Regions from separate parts of the Saccharopolyspora sp. NPDC050389 genome, predicted to be linked through region 3. Evidence: riboswitches for the same ligand, from Rfam matches in the RefSeq annotation. Region 3 holds a riboswitch; each other region holds the start of a gene.
What was found. Region 3 has a riboswitch for glycine ahead of gcvP (aminomethyl-transferring glycine dehydrogenase). Riboswitches for the same ligand answer to the same signal wherever they lie in the genome.
Positions count from the first base shown of each region.

Region 1: it holds a riboswitch for glycine, as region 3 does, so the genes downstream of both, gcvT (glycine cleavage system aminomethyltransferase GcvT) here and gcvP (aminomethyl-transferring glycine dehydrogenase) in region 3, are expected to answer to the same signal.
Region 2: it holds a riboswitch for glycine, as region 3 does, so the genes downstream of both, gcvH (glycine cleavage system protein GcvH) here and gcvP (aminomethyl-transferring glycine dehydrogenase) in region 3, are expected to answer to the same signal.

Region 1 is NZ_JBFAKG010000019.1:6,548-11,019, reverse strand. Features, by position in the region: gene AB0I53_RS14805 (acyl-CoA dehydrogenase family protein) at 60-1,238, opposite strand; gene AB0I53_RS14800 (TetR/AcrR family transcriptional regulator) at 1,340-1,966, shown strand; glycine riboswitch at 2,054-2,153, shown strand; glycine riboswitch at 2,154-2,252, shown strand; gene gcvT (glycine cleavage system aminomethyltransferase GcvT) at 2,368-3,471, shown strand; gene glyA (serine hydroxymethyltransferase) at 3,497-4,472, shown strand, end outside.
Region 2 is NZ_JBFAKG010000011.1:66,759-71,230, reverse strand. Features, by position in the region: gene AB0I53_RS09635 (NAD(P)-dependent oxidoreductase) at 1-296, shown strand, start outside; gene AB0I53_RS09630 (L-serine ammonia-lyase) at 550-1,905, opposite strand; gene gcvH (glycine cleavage system protein GcvH) at 1,935-2,306, opposite strand; glycine riboswitch at 2,458-2,562, opposite strand; gene AB0I53_RS09620 (helix-turn-helix domain-containing protein) at 2,675-4,231, shown strand.
Region 3 is NZ_JBFAKG010000049.1:58,629-63,100, reverse strand. Features, by position in the region: gene garA (glycogen accumulation regulator GarA) at 1-446, shown strand, start outside; gene AB0I53_RS28745 (bifunctional nuclease family protein) at 840-1,316, shown strand; gene AB0I53_RS28740 (MerR family transcriptional regulator) at 1,553-2,122, shown strand; glycine riboswitch at 2,209-2,310, shown strand; gene gcvP (aminomethyl-transferring glycine dehydrogenase) at 2,483-4,472, shown strand, end outside.

The DNA of each region.
Region 1 (4,472 bases), on a different contig from region 3:
GAAGGCCTCTGAGGTTCCGCCACCCGCACCGCTAAGCAGGACGAGCCTGGAAACTGTAGTCAGCCGAGGACGCCGCCGATCGACGCGTGGCCCTTCAGCAGGTTCCGGGCCACGGTGCGGCGCTGGATCTCGTCGGTGCCCTCGAAGATGCGCAGCAGCCGCAGGTCGCGGTACCAGCGCTCGACCGGCAGCTCCTTGGTGTAGCCCATGCCGCCGTGCATCTGCAGCACCCGGTCCACGATCTCGTTGGCGTGGGTGGCGCCGAAGAGCTTGGCCACCGACTGCGCGTGTCGGGAGTCCATGCCCTGGTCGACCTGCCAGGCCGCCTGCAGCACGAGCCAGCGCAGCGCCTCGATCTCCACCGCGGAGTCGGCGATCATCCACTGGATGGCCTGGCGCTCGGCGATCGGCTTGCCAAAGGTCTCGCGGGTCTTGGCGTATTCCATGCCCATCTCGACGAGCCGCTCGCAGGCGCCGAGGGCGTGCGCGGGCAGCAGGTAGCGGCCGCGGCCGATCCACTGCATGGCGAGCTTGAAGCCGTGGCCGACCTCGCCGAGCACGTTGCGCTCCGGGACCCGCACGTTGTCGAACACCAGCGCGGCGGGCTGCCGCTCCCACGGGCCCATGATGTCGATCGGCTCGGACTTCCAGCCCGCGTCGCGGTCGGCCAGGAAGCAGGTGACGCCGCCGTTGGCGCCCTTCTCCCGGTCGGTCACGGCGAAGACCATCACGAAGTCGGCGTCGATGCCGCCGGTGATGAAGGTCTTCTCGCCGTTGATGACCCACTCGTCGCCGTCCTTGACGGCGGTGGTGCGCAGGTTCTTGGCGTCCGAGCCGGCGCCGGGCTCGGTGATCGCGAAGCAGGACTTGCGGGTGCCCTCGATCGTCGGGAGCAGGTAGCGCTCCTTCTGGTCGGCGTTGGCGTAGTAGAGGATGTTGTCGGCGTAGCCGCCGAAGCGGAACGGCACGAAGGTGCGGCCGAGCTCGACCTCGATGAGCGCCGTCATCACCGCCGACAGGCCCATGCCGCCGTACTCCTCGGGCGTCTGCACGCCCCAGAACCCGGCCTGCTTCGCCTTGTCCTGCAGTTCCCGCTGCTCGTCCTTGGTCAAACCGCGCTCCCCGGCCCGCTCGCGGCGCAGCACCTCCGGTTCCAGCGGCACCAGTTCGCGCTGGACGAAGTTGCGCACCCAGTCGCGGATGTCGCGTTCTGTGTCGGACAGCGAGAAGTCGACCATCGCCGGATCCTTTCCTGCGGCCAGCTAACTAACGACGTTAGTTTTGTGGCAGCCTAAGACGGTCTCGGCGACCGCCGCAAGGGATCCGACGAGGAGAAGACGTGCCCAGACCGACCATCCCCCGGCTGTCGCCGGAACGCATCCAGCGGATCGGGCTGGAGATCATCGACGCCGACGGCCTCGAAGCGCTGTCCATGCGGCGGCTGGCCGAACGACTCGGCGTCCGCGCGGCGTCGCTGTACAACCACGTGTCGACCAAGGACGAGCTGCTGCACGAGATCGCCGACGACGTGATGACCGCGGTGGACGTCTCGGGCTTCGAAACGGACTGGACGACCGGCCTGCGCACCTGGGCGCGCTCCTACCGGGCCGCCCTGATCGCCCACCCGAACCTGGTCCCGTTCCTGGCCTACGGCCCGGCCCGCCGGGAGAACGCGCTGCGCAGGGCGGACGCGGTGCACGGCGGCCTGACCCGGGCCGGCTGGCCGCAGCGCTACGCCACGATGATCGGCGCCTCGACGAAGTACCTGGTGGTGGGCTCGGCGATGGGCTCCTTCAGCGGCGGATTCCCGGATGACGCGGCGCTCTACGGCGACCGCTTCCCGCACCTGAACAAGGCCCACCTGCTCCGCGAGCACGCGGCGGAGATCGACGCCGACAGCTTCGAGCTGGCCCTGGCGGCCCTCGTCGACGGCTTGGAGAAGCAGTACCGCGAGCTCACCGCCTGACGCCCGCCCGAGATCACTCACCCTCCCGGTTGACGTGGGTCACGCCGGTTCGTAGCGTCCTCTTCGCACAACCGAATACCGCGCCTACGACGTCGTGCGGGAGAGACTCCGGCCCGGTCCGGGACTGGAGCGCCGAAGGAGCAATTCTCCCCAGCAAACTCTCAGGCACCGGCACCGCACGGCACCAGGCGAACACGGAGAAAAGCAGAAGCAGGCGCTTCTCGCCCACGGTGCAAGCCGTCCCTCGGGGCGGCGAAACTCTCAGGCCAATGACTCCGGGGAGACCGCCCGACCAGCGCAAGCCCGCGCAGGTCGGGGTCGAGGTGCCCCCGATAAGGTTGGACTCAGTGAGCTGACCGGCCCTCGACTGCCGACCGGCGCCCACCAGGAGGAGTCTCACCATGTCGTCGCCACGACAGACGCCCTTGCACCACGTGCACGAAGCCCTAGGGGCGACGTTCACCGAGTTCGCCGGCTGGCGGATGCCACTGCGCTACTCGGGCGACACCGCCGAGCACAACGCGGTGCGCAACGGCGCCGGGCTGTTCGACCTGACCCACATGGGCGAGATCCGGATCAGCGGGCCGCAGGCCGCCGAGGCGCTGGACTACGCGCTGGTCGCGAACGCGTCCGCGATCAAGCCCGGCCGCGCCCGCTACACGATGATCTGCAACGCCACCGGCGGCGTGCTCGACGACCTGATCGTCTACCGGCTCGGCGAGCAGGAGTTCCTGGTGGTGGCCAACGCGGCGAACGCCGCCGTGGTCTCCGCCGAGCTGGCCGAGCGCATCGGCGGCTTCGACGCCGAGCATCGGGACGTCTCCGACGACTACGCGCTGATCGCGGTGCAGGGCCCGAACGCGGTCGCCATCCTCGCGCCGCTGACCGACACCGACCTCGCCGAGGTCAAGTACTACGCGGGCTACCGCAGCCGGGTCGCGGGCAAGGACGTGCTGCTGGCGCGCACCGGTTACACCGGCGAGGACGGCTTCGAGCTGTTCACCGCGCCCGGCGACGCCGAGGCGGTCTGGCAGGCGCTGACCGAGTCCGGTGCTTCGCACGGCCTGCAGCCCGCCGGGTTGTCCTGCCGCGACACGCTGCGGCTGGAGGCCGGCATGCCGCTGTACGGCAACGAGCTGTCCGCCGAGCTCACGCCCTTCCAAGCCAACCTCGGCCGGGTGGTCAAGCTGGACAAGGCCGGCGACTTCGTCGGCAAGGACGCGCTGGCCGCCGCGGCGGAGAAGCCCACCGAGCGCACGCTGGTCGGGTTGAGCACCGAGCAGCGCCGGGCGCCCCGGCACGGCTACCGCGTGCTGGACGCCGACGGCGCCGAGATCGGCGTCGTGACCAGCGGCGCCCCGTCCCCGACGCTCGGCCACCCGATCGGGATGGCCTACGTGGACCGCGACCACAGCGAACCCGGCACGCAGCTGCAGGTCGACATCCGCGGCAAGGCCGTCGCGGTGCAGGTCGTCGAGCTGCCGTTCTACCGCCGCAATGCCTGAAGAGAAATACACAGGAGGCAACACCATGTCGACACCGGACCTGTTCAACGACCAGCTGGCCGCGGTGGACCCCGAGGTGGCGGCGGCGGTCGACGCCGAGCTCAACCGCCAGCAGACCACGCTGGAGATGATCGCCTCGGAGAACTTCGCACCGCAGGCCGTCCTTGAGGCGCAGGGCTCGGTGCTGACCAACAAGTACGCCGAGGGCTACCCGGGCCGCCGCTACTACGGCGGCTGCGAGCACGTCGACGTCGTCGAGCAGCTGGCCATCGACCGGGTCAAGGAGCTCTTCGGGGCGTCCTTCGCCAACGTGCAGCCGCACTCCGGCGCGCAGGCCAACGCGGCGGCGATGTTCGCGCTGCTCAAGCCGGGCGACACGATCATGGGCCTGGACCTGGCGCACGGCGGTCACCTGACCCACGGCATGCGGATCAACTTCTCCGGCAAGCTCTACAACGTGGTGCCCTACCACGTGCGCGAGGACGACCACCGCGTCGACATGGACGAGGTCGCCAAGCTCGCGCGGGAGTCCAAGCCGCAGCTGATCATCGCCGGTTGGTCGGCGTACCCGCGGCAGCTGGACTTCAAGCGGTTCCGGGAGATCGCCGACGAGGTCGGCGCCTACCTGATGGTCGACATGGCGCACTTCGCCGGCCTGGTGGCCGCCGGACTGCACCCGAGCCCGGTGCCGCACGCCCACGTCGTCACCACCACCACGCACAAGACGCTCGGCGGTCCGCGTGGTGGCGTGATCCTGTCGGCGGACACGGAGTTCGCGAAGAAGTTCAACTCGGCGGTGTTCCCGGGCCAGCAGGGCGGGCCGCTGGAGCACGTGATCGCCGGCAAGGCGGTGTCGTTCAAGGTCGCCGCGTCGCCGGAGTTCGCCGACCGGCAGCGCCGCACCGTGGAGGGCGCGCAGATCCTGGCCGAGCGGCTGCTCGCCGACGACGCCGCCAAGGCCGGCGTGCAGCTGGTCTCCGGCGGCACCGACGTGCACCTGG
Region 2 (4,472 bases), on a different contig from region 3:
TCCCGGGCGACGGGCGTTCGTGGGTGGCGATGGTGCATGCGCGGGACTACGCGGAGGCGGTGGTCGGCGCGCTGGAACGCGGCTGCGTGGGCGAGACGCTGAACGTGGCCGACGAGCCTGTCCGGGTAGGCGACTACTACCGCGACCTCGCCCGCGCGGACGGCAGCCCACCACCCCGGCAGGCCCCGGACGAGGCCGCCGAACCATCGCACCGCGTCAGCAGCGAAGCGGCCCGGCGACTCCTCGACTGGTCCCCGGTGCACGGCATCTGGCCGGTGCGCGACGGGGGCCGGTGACAGGAAGGTTCCCATGCACTCACTGCGGGCCGGGTGGTGCTGACAGGAAAGTTCCCGTGCTCGCGCTGCGGGCCCGATGGCAGGAAAGTTCCCTCGCGCATGCCACCGGGCTCCAGTGCGGCCGGGCGGTGACAGGAAAGTTCCCATGCACTCACCGCAGGGTCGTGCTCGGTGACAGGAAGGTTCCCTTGCTCGCACTGCACGCCCGGTGGTGACAGGAAAGTTCCCATGCACTCACCGGGCGTGCGGCGGGTCAGCACTCGATGACGTTGACGGCGAGGCCGCCGCGAGCCGTCTCCTTGTATTTGACCTTCATGTCCCGGCCGGTCTCCCGCATCGTCTTGATGACCTTGTCCAGCGAGACGAAGTGCGTGCCATCGCCGCGCAATGCCATCCGAGCCGCCGTGATCGCCTTCACCGACGCGACCGCGTTGCGCTCGATGCACGGGATCTGCACCAAGCCACCGATCGGATCACAGGTGAGCCCGAGGTTGTGCTCCATCGCGATCTCCGCCGCGTTCTCCACCTGGCGCGGAGTTCCACCGAGCACCTCGGCGAGCCCGGCCGCCGCCATCGAACACGCCGACCCGACCTCGCCCTGGCAACCGACCTCGGCACCGGAGATCGACGCGTTCTCCTTGAACAGCACGCCGACCGCGCCGGCCGCAAGCAGGAACCGCACCACACCGTCGTCGTCCGCGCCCGGCACGAACCGCATGTAGTAGTGCAGCACCGCCGGGACGATGCCGGCCGCACCGTTGGTCGGCGCAGTCACCACGCGCCCGCCGGCCGCGTTCTCCTCGTTCACCGCGAGCGCGAACAGGGTGACCCACTCCAGCGGATCGTCGGCCTCGGTCAACGAAGCCGCCAGCTCCGCCGCCCGCCGCTTGACCTTCAGCCCACCAGGCAGCTCTCCGGAGTTCCGGCACCCGTTGTCCACGCACTCGCGCATGACCTGCCAGATGCCCAGCAGCTCCTTGTGCACGGCGTCCCCGCCGCGCCACGACAGCTCGTTCGCCAGCATCACACCGCTGATCGGCAGCCCGGACTCCTCGGTGCGGTCGAGCAGTTCCACGCCGGTCCGGAACGGGTACCGCACCGCGGTCTCGTCGGGCTTGATCCGATCGGTGCCGGTGGCGTCCTCGTCGACGACGAAACCACCGCCCACCGAGTAGAAGACCGAACTCTCCAGCTCGGCCCCGTCGGTGCCGGTCGCGGTGAACCGCATCCCGTTGGGGTGCAGCGGCAGCGACTTGCGCCGGTGCATCACCAGGTCGCGGTCCGCGGTGAACCGGATCTCCTGCACGCCGTCGAGCCGCAACCGCCCGGTCTCCCGGATCTCGGCGACCCGGCCTTCGACCGCCGCCGGGTCGACGGTCTCCGGGCTGTGCCCCTCGAGACCGAGCAGCACCGCCTTCGGGCTGCCGTGCCCGTGCCCGGTCGCGCCGAGCGACCCGAAGAGTTCCGCCTTGATCCGCTTGACCTGCGGCAACCGGCCCGCGCTGTGCAGCCGTTGCGCGAACATCCGGGCCGCGCGCATCGGGCCGACCGTGTGCGAGCTGGACGGTCCGATACCGACCGAGAACAGGTCGAAGACACTGATCGCCATTGACCGTCTCCTCCCTCGCCGATTCCCCGCTACTCCGCGATCACCGCGGCGTACTGCTCGGCGGTGAGCAGAGCACCGGTGTCGGAGGTGCGCACCTCCAGCAGCCAGCCCTCGCCATACGGCTCGGAGTTGACCAGCGCCGGGTCGTCCACGACGGACTCGTTGATCGCCACGACCTCGCCGGTGACCGGCGCGAACAGGTCGCTGACGGACTTCGTGGACTCCAGCTCACCGCAGGGCTTGCCCGCTTCGATCTGCTCCCCCACCTCGGGCAGCTGCACGTAGACGATGTCGCCGAGCGCGTCCGCGGCGTGCTGGGTGATGCCGATCCGGACCAGCTCGTCGCGGTCCTCGATCCACTCGTGCTCTTCGGTGTAGCGCAGGTTCGCGGGCAGAGACATGTCAGGAGGCTCCAAGGCTTTCGAGGGGCAGGGGTTGCCCGGGATGGCTGGGCCTCCCCCTCTGTTTCGGAACCTGAGAGCTTCGCCGCGGTTTCTCGCGGCTTGCACCGTGGGTGGAGCGTCAGCGATGACGCGCACTTTCCAGAGTTGCCTCGCCCGAACGGTCATGGGTGCCTGAGAGTTTGTGGGGAGTCTTGCTCCTTCGGCGCCCTGACGGCTCGGCGTGAGTCCTCAGGGTCTCTCCCGCACGGGGTCGACGGCCGGTATGCGATTGTCGATGTGCTCAGCAACGATAAACGGGCCAGCCCTGGTGTCAATGCCCTCCCCCACCTGACCGGCGGCGGCCCGAAGCACTCAGGAGGCCGGTGATGCTGGACGTCCGGGCGCTGGTCGAGCGGGTCGGCCCCACGCTTCTGCGCACCGTGGTCAGCCCAGAGCCGACCGTCTGCGTGGGGGACGTCGTCATCGCCGAACCCGATCAGCCGCCGACCGCGGCGGGCGGCGACCTCGTGCTCGGCGTGGCCGTCACGGACCGCGAGCACGCGAGGCGGCTAACGCGGGCCTGCGGCGCGCAGGGCGCGGCAGCGGTGCTGTTCAAGCCGCCGATCTCGGCTGATGACGCGGTGGCCGCAGCGGCCGAGGAAGCCGGGGTCGCCCTGGTGGAGGTTCGGCCGGGCACCGGCTGGGCGCAGTTGGTGTGGCTGATCCGGGCCGCGCTGGCCGGGACCGGCATCGAGGAGGCCGACGCGCGCGGCACCGGGGTCGGCGACCTGTTCCGGCTCGCCGACGCGGTGGCCGACGTGGTGGACGCACCGGTCACGATCGAGGACGCGCACTCCCAGGTCCTGGCCTACTCCGCCCGGCAGGACCTCACCGACCCGGCGCGGGTGTCGACGATCATGGGCCGCAAGCAGCCCGACGACGTGCTCGCCAAGTTCCGGGCCCGCGGCACGTTCCGCCAGCTCAGCAAGGGCAGTTCGGCGATCTTCGTGCCCGCCCAGCAGGACGGCACCCTGCCCCGGCTGGTGGTGCCGATCCGGATGGGCGGCGAACTGCTCGGCTCGATGTGGGCCGTGGTGCCCGGCGAGGTTTCCGAGGAGCGCTCCACCGCGTTCGCCGACACCGCCCCGCTGGTCGCGTTGCAACTGCTGCGGTGGCGGGCGGTGGCGGACGCCGAGCGCCGCCGGTCCGCCGAGCAGGTGCGGCTGCTGCTGGAGGGCGGCGAGGGCTGGCGGGTGGCCGCGAACGAGCTGGCGGTGCCCAACGAGGCGCATCGGGTCGTCGCGATCGAAATGCCGTCGTCCGCAGGGCCCGCGGAGGGACACCGGCTGGCGATGTGGGAGTGGATCACGCGCGGGATCGGGCGGCGCCCGCTGGTCACCGAGATCGGCACCATGCTCTACGCGCTGGTGCCCGACCGGGTGGGCGCGGGCGGCTGGCCGGACCTGCGGGATGCACTCACGTCCCATGACGCTTCGCCGCGCCCGCTGATCGCGGTGGGCAACCCGGTGGCGGTCGCCGAGCTCCCTCAGTCGCGCGCGCAGGCCGAGGAGCTGGTCGGTCTGCTGCGCACCGGCCAGCTGCGAGACCGGGTGGCGGTGTACGAGGAGAACTGGCATCTGGTGGTGCTCAGCCGAATGGCCGGTGCGTCGACCGACGCGGGCGTCGGCACGCTCGGCCCGCTGCCGGTGCTGCGCGAGCACGACCGGACGCAAGGCACCGAATACCTGGCCACCCTCCACGCGTGGCTGCGCCACCCGGGCGATCCGCGGCAGGCGAGCCGGGAGCTGCGCGTGCACCCGAACACCTTCCGCTACCGGATGAAGCGACTCACCCAACTCGTGGACATCGACCTGGAAAGCCCCAACGTCCGCGCAGCGCTGTTCGTGCAACTGCTCGCCGACCGCTGGGCGCAGCACGGCTGACAGCAAGGGAACTTTCCTGTCAGCCCTGCCCGACGAGCCGCGTGCCAGCGGCTGCGAGCGAGGGAACCTTCCTGTCACGACGGGTCCGTCGAGATGCGAGCAAGGGAACCTTCCTGTCACCGCCAGGCCCGTGACGCACCCCGGTGACGTGCGGAAGGGAACCTTCCTGTCATCCCGTGGCAGGAAGGTTCCCTTGCTTTCACCGGCAGCCGAGGCGCCTGCGAGGAAGGGAACTTTCCTG
Region 3 (4,472 bases):
GCGACGTTCCGCCGGAGCAGTCACCGGAGACCACCTCGGTCTTCAGGCCCTTCCTCTCGGAGCCGGAAAGCACCGAGAGTGCGTCCCCGGAGCCCGCCGCCGCATCCGGGGTCGATGCGCTGCCCGCAGGGTCCGCCCTGCTGGTGGTCAAGCGCGGCCCCAACGCGGGGTCGCGATTCCTGCTGGACCGGGAGACCACCAGCGCGGGACGGCACCCGGACAGCGACATCTTCCTCGACGACGTCACGGTTTCCCGCCGGCACGCCGAGTTCCGGCGCGAAGGCAACGACTTCGTGGTCGTCGACGTCGGCAGCCTCAACGGCACCTACGTCAACCGGGAGCCAGTCGACACCTCGGTGCTCGCCAACGGTGACGAGGTGCAGATCGGGAAGTTCCGGCTGGTGTTCCTGACCGGTCCGATCGACGGGGGGCCGGGCTCCCGCTGAGGGTGGCCCAGGGACCGAATAGTCCATCCGCCAGCGGGGCGGCGCCGAAGTGGCGTCGCCCCGCTGGCGCGTGAAGGTACTGCGCAGCCGAGATCAACTGAGTTCCCGAGCGGGGAATTTCCCGCCGTCGCAACCGGTTTCCACGTTGTAGCGGTCCTCTTTCCGCCGGTCCGGCGGGCGGGTTGGCGGTGTATCGTGCTGGTAATGCTCGAAGACGAGCTCAGCCAGCGGTTCGGGCCAGATGCACCGGCAAGAAGGCCGCGGATTCGGTGGTCGACCAGACCGCTAAAGGGATGGGCGTGTCCGCCGCAACGCGGGTAGCGTCGGAGGCGTCGGTGCGCGATCCTCGACGGGGATGTCACGCTTCGGCGCGCTGGAGGAGGCGATGTGACGATGAGCAGCGAGATGCGCGTCGTCGGCGTGCGAGTTGAACTACCAGCAAACCAGCCGATTCTGCTGTTGCGCGAAGCGCACGGCGAGCGTTACCTGCCGATCTGGATCGGCTCGGTCGAGGCGACCGCCATCGCGCTGGAGCAGCAGGGTGTGCGGCCGCAGAGACCCCTTACCCACGACCTGCTGAAGGACGTCATCGGCGCCCTCGGGCGCGACCTGGAACAGGTGCGGATCACCGACCTGCAGGACGGCACCTTCTTCGCCGAGCTGGTGTTCGACGGGGATGTGCGGGTCTCCGCGCGGCCGAGCGACTCGGTGGCGCTGGCGCTGCGCATCGGGGTGCCCATCCACGCCGACGAGTCGGTGCTGGACGAGGCGGGGCTGATCATCCCGGACGAGCAGGAGGACGAGGTGGAGAAGTTCCGCGAGTTCCTGGACTCCGTCTCCCCGGAGGACTTCCGCGGCGCCGACACCTGAGCCCGCCGATCGACCGACGAGACAGCCCGGCCCCCGTCTGCGCGAGCAGGCGGGGGCCGGGTCGTCCGGGTGCCCCGCGCGTCGCGTTGACCTCCCCGCGGGGCAGGCATACCGTCGAACTTACGCGAATTGCCCCGGTGTGATTCGGCCGCTGGGCGGTGTTCGCGGCCCCGGATCGCGATGGTCCGGGAGCTGGTGATCGTCGTCGGCTTCGTGCCGGACGAGGGGAGGCAGGCGTGGTCGAGGAAGCGTCCAACCGGGATGCTGCCGTGGAGCAGGGCGAGCTGTTCCCCGACGCCTCGCTGCCGGACGAACTGGTCGGCTACCGGGGCCCGGCCGCCTGCCAGATCGCCGGCATCACCTACCGCCAGTTGGACTACTGGGCGCGCACCAAGCTGGTCGGCCCGTCCATCCGCGGTGCCGCCGGCTCCGGCTCGCAGCGGCTGTACTCGTTCAAGGACATCCTGGTGCTCAAGGTGGTCAAGCGACTGCTGGACACCGGGGTGTCGCTGCACAACATCCGGGTCGCAGTGGAGCACTTGCGCAACCGGGGCGTGCAGGACCTGGCCAAGCTGACGCTGTTCAGCGACGGGACGACGGTCTACGAGTGCACCTCTGCCGAGGAGGTGGTCGACCTGTTGCAGGGTGGCCAAGGGGTGTTCGGCATCGCCGTCAGCGGTGCGATGCGCGAGATCAGCGGCACGATCCACGACTTCCCGGCCGAGCGGGCCGACGGCGCCGAGCTGGTGCCGGTGGACGACGAGCTGTCCCGCCGCCGGCGCGACCGGCAGGCCGAGACCGGCTGAGCCGACTGGTCCGGTCGGGTGGTGTGCGGCCGGTGACATCGCTGGTCCGTTAGGGCCCCCTGATCGGGTAAGCTGCGGCACATCGCCGACCCCGTGCGGGAGAGTCCGGCCCGGCCTCGGCCGCGGTCGGCGCCGAAGGAGCAACCCTCCCCGACAACCTCTCAGGCCACCTGGACCGCACGGGCGAGATACCTCTGGAAAGAGGGCGCACCACAGTCGTGGTGCACCCCGCCGACGGTGCAAGCCCGGTTCCCGGGTGAAGCTCTCAGGCGTTCGCTTCGCGGACAGTGACAGAGGGGGAGAGCAGGGCAGTTCCGGCTGCCTGCCGCCCTTTGCCGCCGCGACGATTGAGGTTTGGCGATGACCGACGTGACCCACGACCGCATCCCCCTGGCCGCCCTGGAGCACGGCACGCCGTTCGCCGACCGGCACGTCGGCCCGATGCCGGCCGAGCTGGCCCGCATGCTCGACGTGATCGGCGTCGGCTCGCTGGAGGAGCTGGGGCAGAACGCCGTGCCGGACACGATCAGGGAAGGCGACCTGCAGCTGGCGCTGCCAGAGCCGGCCACCGAGTCCGAGGCGCTGGCCGAGCTGCGCGAGCTGGCGCGCCGCTGTCGCCCGCACACCGAGATGATCGGGCTCGGCTACTACGGCACGGTCACGCCGCCGGTGATCCTGCGCAACGTGCTGGAGAGCCCCGCCTGGTACACGGCCTACACGCCGTACCAGCCGGAGATCTCGCAGGGCCGGCTCGAAGCGCTGCTGAACTTCCAGACGATGGTCGCCGACCTGGCCGGGGTGCCGGTGGCGAACTCGTCGATGCTCGACGAGTCCACGGCGGCGGCCGAGGGCATGACGCTGGTGCGCCGCGCGGGCCGGGCGAAATCGCCGCGGTTCGTGGTGGACGCCGACACGCTGCCGCAGACCATCGCGGTGATCGAGACCCGCGCGGAGCCGCTGGGCATCGAGGTCGTCGTCGCCGACCTCTCCGCGGGCGCGCAGGCGTTGCCGGAAGGCGAGTTCTTCGGCGTGCTGCTGTCCTACCCGGGCGCTTCCGGCGCGGTGCGGGACCACGAGGAGATCATCGCCGAGGTGCACCGGCGCGGCGCGAAGGCCGTCGTCGCTGCCGACCTGCTGGCGCTGACGCTGTTGCGCTCGCCCGGCGAGATCGGTGCGGACGTGGTGGTCGGCAGCACGCAGCGGTTCGGCGTGCCGATGGGCTTCGGCGGCCCGCACGCCGGATTCATGGCCGTGGCCAAGGGGCTCGAGCGGCAGCTGCCGGGGCGGCTGGTCGGCGTGAGCGTCGACGCCGACGGCAACCCGGCCTACCGGCTGGCGCTGCAGACCCGTGAACAGCACATCCGCCGCGAGAAGGCCACCAGCAACATCTGCACCGCGCAGGTTCTGCTGGCCGTAGTGGCGTCGATGTACGCGGTGTACCACGGCCCGGCCGGGCTGCGGTCGATCGCGACCCGCGCGCACCGGATGGCGGCGGTGCTCGCCGAGCAGCTGCGCCGCGGCGGGATCGAGGTGCCGCACCGGGAGTTCTTCGACACGATCGTCGCGAAGGTGCCGGGCAAGGCCGACGACATCGTCGCCACGGCCCGCCGGGGCGGCATCAACCTCCGTCGGGTGGACGCCGACCACGTCGGCATCAGCTGCGACGAGACCACCACGCGGGCGCACCTGACTGCGGTGTGGCAGGCGTTCGGGATCGCCGGCACCGACGTCGACGAGCTCGACATCGAGACGCCGGACGCGCTGCCCGCGGCGCTGGAGCGCACCTCTGAGTACCTGACCCACCCGGTGTTCCACACCCACCGCTCCGAGACCTCGCTGCTGCGTTACCTGCGGCGGCTGTCGGACAAGGACATCGCGCTGGACCGCAGCATGATCCCGCTGGGCTCGTGCACGATGAAGCTCAACGCGACGGCCGAGATGGAGCCCATCACCTGGCCCGAGTTCGGCTCGCTGCACCCGTTCGCGCCCGCGCAGGACGCCGAGGGGCTGCTGTCGATCGTCAAGGACCTGGAGACCTGGCTGGCCGAGGTCACCGGCTACGACGCGGTGAGCCTGCAGCCCAACGCCGGTAGCCAGGGCGAATTCGCCGGCCTGCTGGCGATCCGCGCCTACCACCGCAGCCGTGGTGCCGCGGACCGGGACGTGTGCCTGATCCCGGCGAGCGCGCACGGCACCAACGCCGCCAGCGCCGTCATGGCCGGGATGCGGGTGATCGTGGTGCGCTGCGACGAGGCCGGCAACATCGAGCTGGAGCACCTGCGCGAGCTGGTCGCCGAGCACGCCGACGACCTCGCTGCGATCATGATCACCTACCCGTCCACGCACGGCG